Regions from separate parts of the Cytobacillus spartinae genome, predicted to be linked through region 2. Evidence: riboswitches for the same ligand, from Rfam matches in the RefSeq annotation. Region 2 holds a riboswitch; each other region holds the start of a gene.
The links. A riboswitch is a leader RNA that binds a small molecule or an ion and turns the genes downstream of it on or off. The one in region 2 is predicted to bind thiamine pyrophosphate.

Region 1: another riboswitch for thiamine pyrophosphate. It lies ahead of ACFYKX_RS07885 (ABC transporter substrate-binding protein); the one in region 2 lies ahead of thiC (phosphomethylpyrimidine synthase ThiC).
Region 3: another riboswitch for thiamine pyrophosphate. It lies ahead of thiT (energy-coupled thiamine transporter ThiT); the one in region 2 lies ahead of thiC (phosphomethylpyrimidine synthase ThiC).

What each region holds. Positions count from the first base shown of each region.
Region 1 covers NZ_JBIACK010000002.1:389,756-395,142, reverse strand. Annotated here, with positions in the region: gene ACFYKX_RS07905 (RIO1 family regulatory kinase/ATPase domain-containing protein) at 1-86, opposite strand, end outside; gene ACFYKX_RS07900 (FUSC family protein) at 411-1,493, shown strand; gene ACFYKX_RS07895 (hypothetical protein) at 1,553-1,696, shown strand; gene ACFYKX_RS07890 (cell wall hydrolase) at 2,056-2,646, opposite strand; TPP riboswitch at 2,821-2,930, shown strand; gene ACFYKX_RS07885 (ABC transporter substrate-binding protein) at 3,047-4,045, shown strand; gene ACFYKX_RS07880 (thiamine-binding protein) at 4,058-4,351, shown strand; gene ACFYKX_RS07875 (ABC transporter permease) at 4,348-5,109, shown strand; gene ACFYKX_RS07870 (ABC transporter ATP-binding protein) at 5,112-5,387, shown strand, end outside.
Region 2 covers NZ_JBIACK010000002.1:59,657-65,043, reverse strand. Annotated here, with positions in the region: gene ACFYKX_RS06330 (MDR family MFS transporter) at 1-727, shown strand, start outside; gene ACFYKX_RS06325 (hypothetical protein) at 776-976, opposite strand; gene thiC (phosphomethylpyrimidine synthase ThiC) at 954-2,717, opposite strand; TPP riboswitch at 2,852-2,962, opposite strand; gene thiE (thiamine phosphate synthase) at 2,975-3,604, opposite strand; gene thiM (hydroxyethylthiazole kinase) at 3,585-4,412, opposite strand; gene thiD (bifunctional hydroxymethylpyrimidine kinase/phosphomethylpyrimidine kinase) at 4,424-5,206, opposite strand; gene thiW (energy coupling factor transporter S component ThiW) at 5,191-5,387, opposite strand, start outside.
Region 3 covers NZ_JBIACK010000001.1:611,241-616,627, forward strand. Annotated here, with positions in the region: gene ACFYKX_RS03000 (VanW family protein) at 49-918, shown strand; gene ACFYKX_RS03005 (alpha/beta hydrolase family protein) at 946-1,755, opposite strand; gene ACFYKX_RS03010 (Fur-regulated basic protein FbpA) at 1,770-1,934, opposite strand; SAM riboswitch class I at 2,028-2,134, opposite strand; gene thiT (energy-coupled thiamine transporter ThiT) at 2,629-3,228, opposite strand; TPP riboswitch at 3,296-3,399, opposite strand; gene ACFYKX_RS03020 (alpha/beta hydrolase) at 3,462-4,067, opposite strand; gene ACFYKX_RS03025 (alanyl-tRNA editing protein) at 4,358-5,387, opposite strand, start outside.

The sequences.
Region 1 (5,387 bases), 330 kb from region 2:
TCTCCTATAAGAGTATATTCCGCTAACTCTTTTCTAGTAATCCTTCCTTCTCGATCCGTGTTATCTTTTTTAAAATAACTCTCCACTGATTTCACTCCCTAGCTTCATTGATTTCCTTTCCTTTATCCTATGAAAATACACTGTAGTAGGAAACGCGGACAAAAGTATAATTTCAATCAAGATTTGCTAGGTTTTTTCGTGGTCGTCAATTTGACTGTATCATTTTACATTTTAAATGTTTTTCATTTGTAATTTAGTAAAATATACTGTATGGAACATTCCTCTTTTTAAGGTATTACTAATAGTATTTAAAGTATCTCTTAAATGCCTATAAATCATATAAATTGCACATACTAACAATTATTAACATATGTACATTTTCAATTCCTTATGTGATGGGGTTTTGCTCAATGAAGAAGTTTTTTAAAGCCAAGTTTGTCGGTGGGCGTATTTACAAAACTGGAATTGCCGTTTTTGTAACTGCAGCCCTATGCCAATACTTTAACCTTCCAGCTATTTTTGCAGTAATAACGGCGATTGTTACCATTGAACCTACTGCATCTGATTCTATAAAAAAAGGAGTAGTTCGTTTTCCGGCTTCAGCTATCGGGGCTGCTTACTCTATGATTTTCACCTATATATTTGGTGACCAAGCTATCACCTACGCATTATCTGCCGTGTTGACCATTATTACTTGTCACAAGCTTAAACTAGAAGCTGGGATTCTCGTTGCAACGCTAACAGCAGTAAATATGATTCCAACCACACATGACCATTATTTAGAGTCTTTCTTTGTAAGATTAACGACTACTTCTATTGGCCTGGCTGTTTCTACTCTTGTTAATATTTTTATTTTTCCACCTAACTATTCAAAAGATATTGTTAAAAATACGGCTCATTTATACGAACAATCAGCCAATTTATTGATGGAACGAATAAAGGAAATGATGAATGGCAAAATCAATAAAAATAATCTATTAACGTTTGAAAAATTAATGAAGCAAGTTGAGAAGACAGAGCAACTCTGCCAATTTCAGCGTGAGGAATGGAAGTACCATCGCCATACAAAGCTACAAATGCGTGAGTATCATTATGAGCATAAAAAACTTTTTGTTATAAGACAAATCCTTTACCATATTGGAAATTTAATTTATATGCCCGTAGAAAAAGATATCTTCAACTCGACGGAAAAACTAAAAGTGAATCATACCATCAAATCAATATCAAATATTTTAAGTTCTGAGAATCACAATATTCCAAAAGAGCATTCAATATTAATTAATGATCTATCTGAAGAGTTTTGGCAGATGAGGAAAAAAATAGATGTTCAAGATCATACTACTAAACATCAACACTTTCCTTCTAAAGCAATCATTTATTTCGAACTGCTTTCAATCGATGTTTTAGCACAGGATCTTCAGAAAATACATAAAAGCGAGTGGAAACAACAAGCCATTACCGTTCCTGTTCAAAAGTTTAATAAGGATGTATGAAGCTGAGCTAGCATAGTTATTTGCTCGTGGAGTATCCTAACCTTGAGGTGACTAGCTAAATGATAAACAATACGAACGAAGATTATAAAAAGAATCAACAGGACGAAAAAAAAGAGGTCTTAGAAATAAGCTCTACAGGATATGGTTTTGAATCTCATATCACTCCAAAGGAAGAAAATAAAACTACAGAACCGGTTGAATAAAATGAAAAGAACAAGGCATATTTGACCTTGTTCTTTCTGTATATTATTGGTATTTAGTACGAAGTTCAGATGAGTGACTTTTTTAATGTATGAATACGGAAATTTTTGTGCTAGTGGATCGATTTGCATAAGATTTCTTTTTAAAATTAGGACGTTTTGTCAATTTGATAAGCTTAATTAATTTTGTATAAGAAAATCAAGCACTTATGCACGAATTTCCGATTATATGCACGAATTTCTAAATTTATGAACGAATTTCAGATTTATATGCACGATTTTTTCAACTTATCGATTATTCGACTAAATCCGACAAACCAAAACCGCAAAAGGCAAGCCAAAAGAGCCTGCCACAAATACAACTATTTCGCAAAACGATGATTCCCAATTTCAGTCGTAACTGTTTTTGTACGAAGCCACTTGCTGCTAGTCTGATCTGGATTGAAGAAATATAAAGCGTCAGTAGCTTGTCCTTTAAGGGCAATTGCAGCTTCGACAGCAGCTTTTGACTCATCACCAGCTGGATCTTTGATCATTCCGTTATCAACCGGTTGGAATTGTCTTTTTTCATAAATAACATCTTTAATCGTATCTGGGAACTCATCACTTTCCATACGGTTTAATACAACTAATCCAACCATTATTTTCCCCGCATATGGCTCCCCTTTTGCTTCCGCATGAACTAGCCTTGCTAATAAATCTTTTTCCTTTTCTGTGATTCCTTTAGGAACAATAATCTTATCTCCGGCCTTTAAATGGCTATTAAAGTTTATTTGTTGTAGCTCGATTTCAGATACTCCATGTTCAAGGGCAATTTTAAAATATGTGTCCTCATCCTTAACTGTATATATATCAATCCCATCAATCGTTTGGGCAGATGATTTAGAACCAACATTCATTAGTTGGAATGAGAACATGATCATAATTGTAAGTAAACCTACAATCTTCTTCATCGTATCTCCTCCATTTTTTTAATTTAACATACCTACTACGGTAACATACTTTCCCCCTGAATTTTCGCGCCAATTTTTACCACAAGAGATAAAAGAACTATTTTCTAAAATAATACATTCATTTTGCTAGCCAAAAAAAAAGAATCTGTTATAATGAAAATGCAATTAAATAGGTAAGAATAGTAGGGGGACCGGTGTTGCCGGTTGAGATTTCATCCTTAAGATGTTGACCCTTTGAACCTGATCTGGTTAAAACCAGCGTAGGAAACATATTCTAAAACAATGTTGTACATATATTGTTTGTAAATATGCGCCCAGGTTCTTACCTTGGGTGCTTTTTTGTTAGGGTCATTCCTTTTATCCTCTTCTATTCTTGCATGAACAACCTAGGAGGTACTATATGAAGAAAAAATGGTTAGCAATTTTATCCACTGCATTCTTATTAGCTGGGTGTGGCGCAAACGAAGAAAATGAATCTGCAAACGACCCGAAGAAAGAAGAACTAGAGAAAGTTACTGTCGTACTTGACTGGACACCGAATACCAATCATACGGGACTTTATGTAGCAGCTGATAAGGGTTACTTTGAAGAAGAAGGCCTAGATGTTGAGATTATCATGCCTGGTGAAGCTGGAGCAGATCAGCTAGTAGCTTCAGGTCAATCTGAATTCGGAATAGGTTACCAAGAAAGTGTTACACAGGCTCGTGTTCAAGGAGTACCATTGGTGTCAATTGCAGCTATTATTCAACATAATACGTCTGGTTTTGCCTCTCCTGTAGAGAAAAATATTAAAGAACCTAAAGATTTTGAAGGCAAAACGTATGGTGGTTGGGGCTCTCCCGTGGAGGAATCTGTTATCGCTTCACTGATGCAACAACAAGATTCAGATGTAAGTAAAGTTTCTTTTGTAAACATGGGTGATTCCGATTTTTTCACAGCTGTTAAAAGAGATATTGACTTTGCTTGGATTTATTATGGTTGGACTGGTGTTGAGGCAGAGCTACGCGGAGAAGAAATTAATATGGTCTACTTAACGGACTACTCGGAGAAACTAGACTATTATACGCCAGTTTTAACAACAAATGAGAAAATGATATCAGACAACCCTGAAACCGTTAAAGCATTTGTAGCAGCTGTTTCTAAAGGCTATCAATTTACGATTGACAATCCTGCTGAAGCTGCAGAAATTTTATTAGCTGCTGCACCTGACCTAGATGCTGATTTAGTAAAAGCAAGTCAAGAATGGCTATCCCCAAAATATCAAGATGATGCAAATAGATGGGGAGTACAAAAACAAGAAGTTTGGGAGAACTATGCTTCTTGGATGTATGAAAATGGATTATTAGAAAAAGAATTGGAAGCTGAAAAAGCATTCACAAACGAATTTTTACCTGAGTAAGGAGGCATTTGAATGAGCAATGCGCTTGTTAGTATTCAAATACTGCCGAAAACAAAAAATGGGGAAAGTGTAATCCCCTACGTTGATGAGGCAATATCAATTATTCAAGAATCTGGTGTTAAATACGAGGTTCATCCATTAGAAACAACCATGGAAGGAAATCTTGAACATTTACTTCAAATCATCACTCAGATGAATGAGAGGATGATTGAAATAGGAAGTAGCAATGTAATTTCTCAGGTAAAAATTTTGTATCAGCCTGATGGAGTGTCCATGGATAAACTTACGGAGAAATATCGTCCATGAAGACTTCGTTAAAAAGAGGATGGAGACCTGCACTGGTTCTCCTCCTTTTATTCATTCTATGGGAAATTATCGTAAAGGTAGCTGAAGTACCTGACTGGCTTTTACCTCCTCCATCAAAAATAGGAAGTGAAGCAATTATTGGGTGGGGTAATTTTTCTCCACATTTACTTTCAACAACAAAGCTTGCTCTCCTCGGTCTATTGATAGGATCATGCATTGGCTTAGTTACTGCCATTATTCTACATCTTATTCCATTTATTAGAGAATCTGTTTATCCATTGTTAATCCTGTCTCAAAATGTACCGATTATCGTCCTTGCTCCGCTGCTTGTCATTTGGTTTGGATTTGGATTGCTACCGAAAATAATCGTTATAACACTCGTATGTTTCTTTCCAATAACCGTCGCAGCTTTAGATGGCTTTAAGCAAACAGCCCCGGAATTGACTCATTATATGAAAATGGCAGGAGCAACAAAGAGTCAATTATTTTGGAAGCTTGAATTTCCGTACGCCCTACCTTCTATTTTTTCAGGTTTAAAAATTTCTGCTACTTATAGTGTAATGGGCGCTGTCATATCCGAATGGCTAGGTGCAAAAGGCGGTATTGGTGTTTATATGACCCTTTCTTCCTCCTCCTTCCGAACAGATCGAGTCTTTGTAGCCATCTTTGCAATTATGATTCTAAGCTTAATCTTTTTTGGAATGATAAAACTTGCAGAAAATAGGCTTGTTCGATGGCAGAATAAGGGGGATGAATAACCTTGAGTCTCTTAACAGTAAAGAATCTAACAAAACAGTTCGGGAATAACCCGGTCATCCAACACTTAAGTTTTTCGATAAATGAAGGTGAATTTGTTTCTATTCTTGGTCCATCGGGTAGTGGAAAAAGTACCCTCTTTCATCTCATCGGAGGAATCCTTTCCCCCAACACAGGCTCGATTCAATTAGCAGATCAAGAAATTACGGGGAATCGTGGCCATATTAGTTACATGCCACAAACTCCTTCTCTACTTCCATGGAGAACCGTCTTGCAAAAC
Region 2 (5,387 bases):
TTCAGCAAATTCTACATTTGTCATTACGGGCTCCATGTATCTTATCTATGCGATTGCCCTTTTCTTTTTATTGAATATGCTTGTAGAAAATAAAAAGGTTGATTCTAAAAATGTGATTTCTTTCTTAGATGCTTTTAACATTGTTAAAAGAGACAAAGCACTCCGCTTCCTTATCCTAGGTGTGATCCTTATAAATATTGGTTATGCTCAATTAGAATCAAGCCTGCCTCAGCATTTGGAGAATTCTATTATAAATGGGGTATTCATTTACTCCGTATTGCTTTCCATAAATGCTGTATTTGTTGTTTTCTTTCAAATTCCTATTAGTCACTTTGCAGAAAAATTTAGCCCTATGAAAGTAATGATGGTTGGGGCAATTCTATTATGTGCAGGATTAGTAGGATTTAGCTTTGTGAATGGCTGGGTTTCTGCTATTTTATCAATCGTCTTACTCACAATTGGAGAAATACTAATCTTTCCTTCTAACAGTCTTTTAATTGATCAATTGGCAGATGAAAACATGCGAGGAGCCTATTTTGGTGCAGGACAATTTCGAAAAATCGGTCATTTTTTCGGCCCTATTATGGGTGGAGCCTTGTTAAGTCAGTATGGTGGGCAATGGATGTTTATTATTATTTCCTTTCTCTCGTTAGGGAGTATTCTGTTCTTCGTGCTGGGAAACAAAGTTTATTTAAAGCAAGTCGTTACCAGTTTAAAAAGTTTATAGTACCGGATTGGAAAAGCCCGTCAGAAATGACAGGCTTTTTCCGATTCTTTAATAGTGATACACATCCACTTTCTGACATTTCGTACATCTTCTAAATCCTTCAACTTCTAAGAATACATGCTTACACTGAAACTGAATTTGTTCTATTTTTTCTTCTAAGTAAGATATGTTCGCTTTTAGTTGTTTAATTTCAGCCTTTAAAACAGATACTTTGGGCATATGCGAATCATTTGTAAATAGCTGATCCATGCTCAACAAACTCCTTCGCTTTTTCTTTCATCCCTTCTTCTATAATTTCTTCCTCAGTCTTATTATTCTCGTTTGCCATATTACGAATATCTTGAGAAATTCTCATCGAACAGAATTTAGGTCCACACATTGAACAAAAGTGGGCTGTTTTAGCTCCTTCGGCTGGTAGTGTTTCATCATGATATTCTCTTGCTCTTTCTGGGTCTAGAGATAAATTAAATTGGTCATTCCATCGGAACTCAAAACGAGCCTTAGACAAAGCGTTATCCCTAACTTGTGCACCAGGATGTCCTTTGGCTAAATCTGCAGCATGAGCCGCAATTTTATAAGCAATTACCCCTTCACGTACGTCATTTTTATTCGGTAAACCTAAATGCTCTTTAGGTGTTACATAGCATAGCATCGCTGTACCAAACCACCCAATCATCGCTGCACCAATGGCTGATGTAATATGATCATAGCCTGGTGCAATATCCGTTGTTAAAGGTCCTAACGTATAGAAAGGTGCTTCCTTACAAATTTCTAGTTGTTTATCCATGTTCTCTTTAATCATGTGTATCGGTACATGACCTGGACCTTCAATCATGACTTGAACATCGTGCTTCCAAGCAATATCCGTTAATTCACCTAATGTCTCTAATTCAGCAAATTGTGCTTCATCATTTGCATCAGCAATTGATCCTGGTCTTAAGCCATCACCAAGTGACACGGCAATATCATATGTTTTTAGGATTTCACAAATTTCTTCAAAATGTGTATATAAGAAGTTTTCCTGATGATGAGCTAAACACCATTGTGCTAAAATAGATCCTCCACGAGAAACAATTCCAGTTGTACGTTTGGCTGTCATTGGAATATAACGTAGTAACACCCCTGCATGAATGGTAAAATAATCCACACCTTGCTCAGCCTGTTCAATTAATGTATCTCTGTACACTTCCCATGTTAAATCTTCTGCAACACCTTTTACTTTTTCAAGTGCTTGATAAATTGGGACCGTCCCGACTGGAACGGGAGAATTACGAATAATCCACTCTCTCGTTGTATGAATGTTTTTTCCTGTTGATAGATCCATGATTGTATCTGCCCCCCAACGGGTTGCCCATGTCATTTTTTCTACTTCTTCAGAAATTGACGATGATACAGCTGAATTCCCAATATTAGCGTTAATTTTCACATGAAAGTTTCGCCCAATAATCATTGGTTCGCTTTCAGGGTGATTGATATTTGAAGGGATAATTGCCCTTCCACTCGCAACCTCTTGTCTTACAAATTCAGGTTCCAGTTGCTCTCTAATCGCAATAAATTCCATCTCTGGAGTAACGATTCCCTTTTTCGCATAATGCATTTGTGTAACATTCCCGCCATTTTTTGCTCTTAATGGTTTTGCTACAACATTCGGGAACACTTCTACTTGTCTCGCATCCTCTTCACTACGGTATCCGTTATCTTCTGGCTTAATATCTCTTCCTAAATAGCTCTCTACATCCTTTCGTTCTAAAATCCATTTTTCACGAAGCTTGGGTAACCCTTTGTTAATGTCTACTTCATAAGTCGGATCCGTATATAACCCACTCGTATCATATACACGTACTGGCTTGTTTTCTTCTTCCCCAAAAATCCCTTCAGTAGGGGACAAGGAAATTTCTCTCATTGGGACAAGGACATCCTCTCTTCCCCCTTGAATGTACACTTTCTTACTTCCTGGAAATTGAGATAAAGCTTGAAGTTTATTTGACATGTTTTCTCCTCTTTTCATAAATTTTTCTGAAAACCTGGCTTTTGCCTGGCCGTAAAACCGTCAATTAATTTACAGGAACCATAAAAAAAACGGGCTCAATTAAGAACCCGTTACAAGAAGTATGTAAGTGCATAAGACGCACCTTTCTACTTCCCTACGCTGATATGAATCAGATCAGGTTCAAAGGGTCAAAGACTTTAGCGTTTTTTCTCAGCCCAGCATAATGGACTCCCCTAGTAGACTTGCTATAATATTTTTTATGATTCAAATTTGCTTGTGATGGATTGTGCGGCAAGAGTTGTGTTCTCCGCATTTAGAATGGCTGAAATGACAGCTACTCCATTTAAACCAAGGTGACTTAGATTTTCAACATTATCCATGGTAATTCCACCTATCCCTACCGATGGAATATTTACTTTCGTATTAATCTCTTTTATTAAATCATGGTGAATGAGCTTTGCATCATTCTTGGTAGAGGTTGGGAAACAAGCACCTACTCCGATATAATGTGCGCCTGCCATTTTTGCTCTCGTTGCTTCTTCAATCGTTCTTGCCGAAACGCCTAGAATCATGCCATCAGGAATCATTGATTTCACTACTTTTGCAGGGAGGTCACTTTGACCAACATGGATCCCGTCTGCTTCAATAGCCAATGCGATATCTACGCGGTCATTAATAATGAGTGGGATTTTATAAGAAATTAGTAACTCTTTTAATCGTATTGCTTTATTATAGAATTCATGACTAGAAGAATTTTTTTCCCTTAGCTGAACCATCGTGACTCCGCCTTTTACAGCTTCTTCGACTTTTTTAAGTAGAATATCTATGTGCATATCTTCCTTTGTTACTAAATACAACTTTAAAACTTCATCCATACTCCACTTCATATATTCTCACCTCTCTCCCCCATGTATCTCCATCCATACTAGAAAGCTGATCCATTAGCTTAACTCTATATGTTCCCAATCCATCCGCTTTTTCCAGAGCCTTCTTTGCTCTTTCTCCGCATACTCCCATCGTAGATATTCCAGCAACTGCAGCAAGATAGTAATCGTTTGTAACCGCTGAAAATGAAGCAATTAAAGAGCCTGAAGCACATCCCGTTCCACTTATCTTTGAAAGCCATTCGTCTCCATTTTCAACTATGCACGCTCTTTGTCCATTGGTGACAACATCTATTTCCCCACTTATTACCACGATTGAATCGAATGCTGTTGCGACTAGTTTCGCAATCTTTATCACATCATTCGAGCTCTCTTCAAGATTTACCGAATCCACACCTTTTGCTTTTCCGCCTAATCCAACTAAGCTACTAACCTCAGCGTAGTTTCCTCGTATTATACAAATATCAATTTCTTTTAGAAGTTCCAGTGCTTTGTTTTTTCTAAAGCTTGAAGCACCAACCCCAACTGGATCAAAAACAATGGGAATCCCTAGTTGATTGGCTTTTTTTCCAGCTACTTTCATAGATTGGTACCGCTCCTCGTTAAAGGTCCCAAGGTTTAGCAATAGGGCATCAGCTTTACTAACGATTTCCTCTACTTCCCTCGTGTAGTCTGCCATAACGGGGGATGCGCCAATCGCTAAAGTAACATTTGCACAATCATTAATCGTAACTTGATTGGTGATATGGTGAACTAATGGATTGTTGTCTTTAATAAGCTTAAAAAGATGCTTAATTTCACCACACTTCACGTATTTACCCCCTACCATAGCTGATGGAAATGGTGAGTCGGCCCGTGTCCTTGACCAATAGAAATACTATGCTGGATTGCACCGGTAATGTATTCCTTAGCCAAATGTACTGAATCTACCACACTATTTCCTTTTGCTAAATGTGCAGCAATTGCCGAAGACAAAGTACATCCCGTACCATGTGTATTTTTTGTAAGTATTCTTTCTTGGTAAAAATGATGAAACTCGGTGCCATCATAAAGGACATCAACTGGGTCTCCTTCTAAATGTCCGCCCTTCAAAAGTACATATTTAGGTCCAAGCTCATTTAGTTGTTGACATGCTTCCTTCATATCTTCCTCACAAAGAATTTTCCTTCCTAAAATGGCTTCAGCTTCTGGAAGATTTGGGGTCACAATCGTTGCTATAGGAATTAGGTCTTCTTTTAATGTCTGAACCGCTTCGTATTCAAGAAGGTGATGACCACTTTTTGATACCATTACTGGATCAAGAACAATATTCGTTGCCTTAACATTTACAAGAGTTGATACAACTGTTTTAATAACGTGTGAGGATGATAGCATCCCAATTTTCACTGCACCTACTGGAATATCTTCTAATACCGCTTCCATTTGGTCTTGAATGATGTTTGTTGGAATGGTCGCAATGGAACGTACACCTGTCGTGTTTTGAGCTGTTACTGCAGTAATTACTGACATCCCATAAACCTTTAGGGCTGAAAAGGTTTTTAAATCAGCCTGAATTCCTGCCCCACCACTGGAGTCTGACCCTGCGATTGTTAATGCTGTTTCCACCCTAGTCCCCCTCTTTCTCCAACCTTTTTAAAATACGCTGTTAAAATAATAAAACCAATCGTTGCTCCACTCAGTGAACTAACAATAAACGCAGGAATAAAACCAAATAGAGTTGCTTCACTTCCTAAAAGCAAAGTCGCAATGGGATAAGAAAGCATAGCACCGAAAATCCCTGTCCCGA
Region 3 (5,387 bases), on a different contig from region 2:
ACTTGATTGATTCGTTTATTTTTTTCAGTCATTTTGTTTATTGTTGTTATGCAGACAGGTATACACCAAGGCTCAGCAAAAGAGAACGAACTGTTATTTCCAACCTTTACAAAAGAGGATTATTCACTCCCATTACCAGGTAGCCCCCTATTAGATTTAGAAAAAGTTGACCAACTAGCTAAGGAACTATCAGAGAAAATATATGTTTCTCCAAAGAATGCAAAGTTAAATGATGTTGGACAAATGGTACCTGAGGAATTAGGAGTTAAGCTTAATGAGAAAGAATTTAAATCCCAATTCGTAGAATACTTTTACCAAAACAGTCAGAGCAATATGAAAATTCCAACCCTATCCGTTTATCCAAAGGTAGATAGTGAACTACTCTCACATATTAAAAACAAACAAATTGGTTACTATGTTACATATTTCAATAGTCATAATAAGACTCGCTCTCATAATATTCGACTATCAGCAGAAGCTATAAACAATCACGTCGTTTTTCCAGGTGAAAAATTCTCTTTTAATGAAGTAGTAGGTAGACGAACAGAGGCAAAAGGATATTTAAAAGCACCTGTTATTGTTAGAGGTGAGCTATCTGAGGGAATTGGTGGAGGAATCTGTCAAGTTTCCTCCACTTTATTTAATGCTGTAGACCGAGCTGGGATGGACATTATCGAAAGGTACTCCCATAGTAAGAGCGTCCCATACGTTCCACCAGGCCGCGATGCAACTGTGAGTTGGTATGGACCCGACTTTTCTTTTAAAAATATGACCAATCAACCGATTTTAATTAGATCGAAGGCAGTTGGCGGGACGATATTCGTTATGATCTATTCATCAGATCTTATTAATAATGAACCGAGGAATGTTCAAAGCATGTCAATCGACCTTCCAAAGGAAATTCACTTGAGCGATTAGTCACAAGAATCATAATTAGGGATTTTCTTATACAAACTGTTCAATCATGATTTTGTCGTTAATCCACTTTTTTGTTGTGTCCATTAGTTGCTTGAAGTGAGCTGAAGAAGAATAAGTATGATTCGCACCATGAATGATTTGTTTTGTACACGAACCATCTTTGGCTCTAAGTAAAAATTCTTTTTCATACGAATGGCAATAGTGAACGGGGATATCCTTATCATCAGTGCCATGAATAATGAGGACATCTCCCTTGAACTTTTTTGCTTCTTCTAGTGGGTGGAACTTTCTTAGTGAATTGAAATATTTTTCTGAAAAGCTATAGCCTAGATAATCAATAGAGGTAGATTTTTCTAAGTTTCTAAGATTATTCATACCAACGATTTTCGCTATATCTTCATATGGGTTTGCCACCGCTGACCAGAGTATGAGCTGCTTTACCCGAATATCTCTAACCGCAGTTAACAGAGCAGTTGCTCCTCCTAAGCTATGTCCAAGAAGAGTGACCTTATTTGAATCAACTTTATCTATTCCAGAACAAAACTCTATCACGTCTATCGTTTGCTCGATTAATTCGTCTAGACCAGAATTTCCGTAGTTGCCTTCACTCTCTCCGCAGCCACTGTAATCAAATCGAACGACTATACAACTTTCTGCCGTCAGTTGATTAGCGGACTTAACAAATAAACGATCCACGCCTATTCTACTGCTCGTAAAACCGTGGCAAATAATGATTAGAGGATATGATACATTACTTTTATTTAGATAAGAATCCGGAAAATGGATACTACCAATTAAGTGTTGGTTTCTCCACGGTATCTTAATTTGTGTACACATTGGATCGCTCCCCTTTACGATTCGTTGTTTTGAATATGACCTTTTCCCTTAATAACTTTTTCATATTCTTCCTCAAGAACGGATAACGGAAGCTCAAATAGTTGCTTATTACCTTTTTTATAGATTCCAAAATAAAGAAGTTCATCGATAAGTTGTTCCTTTTTCAATGTATCTTCCATTTAACACCCTCCTACTGTTGGACATAAAAAAACCTCCTCTTATCGTCAATTCCAGACAATAAGAAGAGGTTGGTCTCGTATAGGAAGCCGCTCATCTTATCTTTCAAGCTCTCTAAAGCTTGTTGGAATTGGCACAGTTCTCAAACGAGTCCGCTGCCGAGGTTTCATAGGGCCACTCCCTCCACCTCTCTGGATAAGAAAATTAATCTTATTAAGTTTATAGGAATTAATATAAAACAATATAGTCTTTATGTCAATTGGATTTTGACTAATGATGACGAAATTAAGAATATTTGTGTAAAATTAATAAGAGATATGACCCTGGTTCAAAATTGAGCGAAGAGTATTTCCTTGGTTTACTTTCTTAGGTTGTATCGACTTCGGACACTAAACTGGGGGTTCCTCCTCTTGCTATGCGAAGTTGAACTGACTTCGGACTCTACACGAGCTTTTTCTTATTGTACTGTTCGAAGTTGAACTGACATCGGACTCAACGCTAGCTTTTTCTTGTTGTGCTGTCCGAACTTAAAACTAACCTCAGTACGTCCACGGTGATATCACTTAGCATCTGAAGTTCCCCTACCTTCTGACTTTCTAAGAATGTTAGATTCAAGTTTTTATAGGAGACCCACCAGCTTGATCAAATATACTCTATTGAAAAACCGACACATATACAAGGTGTCGGCTCTCTTAACTATGAAGCATTTTTTTGATTGATGCTGATGTAAGTTGGTTTTCTTTGAAGAAGACGTGGTGCACTCGAAATCAGAAGTACTACGACGATTGAGCATAGGATGGCAGCTCCTAGCATCGTTCCTCCATTTACAACTAGCGAGTATAATACAGGTGACATTCCCTCTGGTGCATACTCTCCCCAGAAAATGAATCCGGCCACGAAATGCCAAAAATAACGCGCTAAACTACCGACAAATGTGGCAACGACAATCCAAACCATCGCGGTTTTCTTATCGCCTTTTTGTAAATAAGAATGAATAATTTTATAGAATAGACCGGCAAACCCAACAAAGGCAAATGCAATAAAGTATTCAATGGCAAATTGAATAGGTGTTAAGAAATAGATATCTCCTACCGCGACCTGTAATAACCCCCAAAGAAAACCAGACAATAACGCTACTTTATACCCCCAGCGAAACGCTAAGATAAAAATAGGTACCATCGCGATCGAGATTGAAATCGCTGGTGAGAGTTTAATAGAAGGTAGCAAATCAAGAATCAGTGCGAATGCAGCAAAAAAAGCCGCTTCAATCATTGCTAGTAAGCCTATTTTTTTCATAAAAAAATTCTCCCCTTTTCCTAGTGAACGGAACCCCAAGGGAGAATATGAAAGCAGAATGACAGAAGCATCTACAAATCCACATCCCTGCGCTAGCATTAACTAACAGGTTCAAAGGGTCAGAATAGACAAACTATTCACTCTCAGCATATAGCTCCCCTTGTGGTTACGTTTTATTTAGTTATGTCACATCAAAGTATAACCTATATTTCCCTACTTTGGTAGGAAAAACTTTAAAAAACTTTTTTATACCATTCAGCAGCTTCCTCTACTTCTGTTCGGGTTAACTGATGACCATTATATTCCCAGTGAATGCTTGTGTTTGCACCAGCATTTTCTAAAAACGTCTTTAAATCCTTCGATTCCTGTGGGGTACAAAGTGGATCATTTTCACCGGCTGTAATGAATACATGAACCCCATTTAAGGTTGGCAACTCAATCCCTCTTCTTGGGACCATAGGGTGATGTAGGATCGCTCCTTTTAACGCATCCTGATAGTGAAATAATAAGCTTCCTGCTATATTCGCCCCATTGGAATAACCGACTGCAACAATATGATTGCGATCAAATCCGTATTTTTCAGATGCTTCATTTAAAAATTCATATAATTCCTTCGTACGAAAAACAAGATCTTCTTCATCAAAGACACCTTCTGCAAGTCTACGGAAAAATCGAGGCATTCCGTGTTCTAAGATATTTCCTCTTACACTTAGAATAGAAGCAGTTGGGTCAATCATTCCCCCAATGGGTAGTAAATCTTGCTCGTTTCCTCCAGTCCCATGAAGCAATAGCAGAGTCGGTTTAGTTTCATCGGTACCTTTTTGGAATATATGTTGCATTCAAATCCCCCTCTTCAACTCGAAGTTATTCTCACAAATGCAGATATCTTGAATTCAAAATAAATTTTAGTCCAGTCTATATGACATGTCAAATCATAGGGATGCAAATTTCTTAATCAATCGTTTGATTAAATTACATTCTCCATTGAAGAACTGTTTTTTTACATATAAATCTTCCGGGACATGGTTAATATATCTATGATTGTGTCCTTCATCTCTGGAAAATGAAGGACAGCTTTACTTCCAATCCAAAAATTTAAGAAAACACATTTATCTCGCCTATCATTATGCTAGCCTTTTAATTTTTCCAATGTTAATGATAAAAATTCTTCGGCTGAGAGATTTGTTTCTCCTCCACCTTGTGCTTGGGATTCACTGCCTCCTCCCTTTCCATCAATAACTTGTAAGAGCTCTGCAGCAAGTTGTTTCATGTTTAGGTTAGATGCGGTACCCCGACTGAAAACAAATTGAATTTTGTTCATCGTCTTAGATACTAAAAAGACATTTGCACTTTTCGCTCTACTGATGACCATACGGGCCATTTTCTGAAGCTGCTGAAGAGAATAGTCATTAAGTACATCTTTAATAATAAGTTGTTCATTAAACATCATTGGTTGTTCAATCAATACTTGGACTTTATGACTCATTATATTGTCTTGAGCTTCTTCCAAAGATTTTTCCAATTCTTTTTTGGTTTCTAACACTCTGCTTAATGCATTTTCCATCTCTGATTCAGGAGCGTTTAAAAGTTGGCTCAATTTCGTTAATACTAAATTTTTCTGATGTAGCTGGTGTATGACTCTATTTCCGCAAACAAAAGACACACGGATCTTTTTTCGTTGTCTCTCCCAATTTAAGATCTTTATTGCCTGAACCTCACCTGTGCTATTTGGGTGGGTTCCACCACACCCGTTATAATCAAATTCTGGAATGATGACAAGTCGAATATTTTCATCAACGGTCGGTTTCTTTCTTAGTGGATATTGCGTGACCTCTTCCTTTGAGATCCATCTTGTTTCAATCGGTCGATTCTCCAAGATGATTTGATTCGCTAAACTCTCTACCTGAACTAGAATTTCTTCCTTTATGTCATCAACGTCAAGATCTATCGTTAAATAGTCTTTACCAAGGTGAAAGCTTACGGTTTCAAATCCATATAGCTCAACAAATGCTGCAGATAAAATATGTTGTCCTGCATGTTGCTGCATATGATCAAACCGTCGCTGCCAGTTTATTTCTCCCGTAATTTCGTTTGTATCTTCCGGAATTGGATTTGCCGTGTAATGTCTTACTTCACCGTCAACCTCTTCTACGTTTATC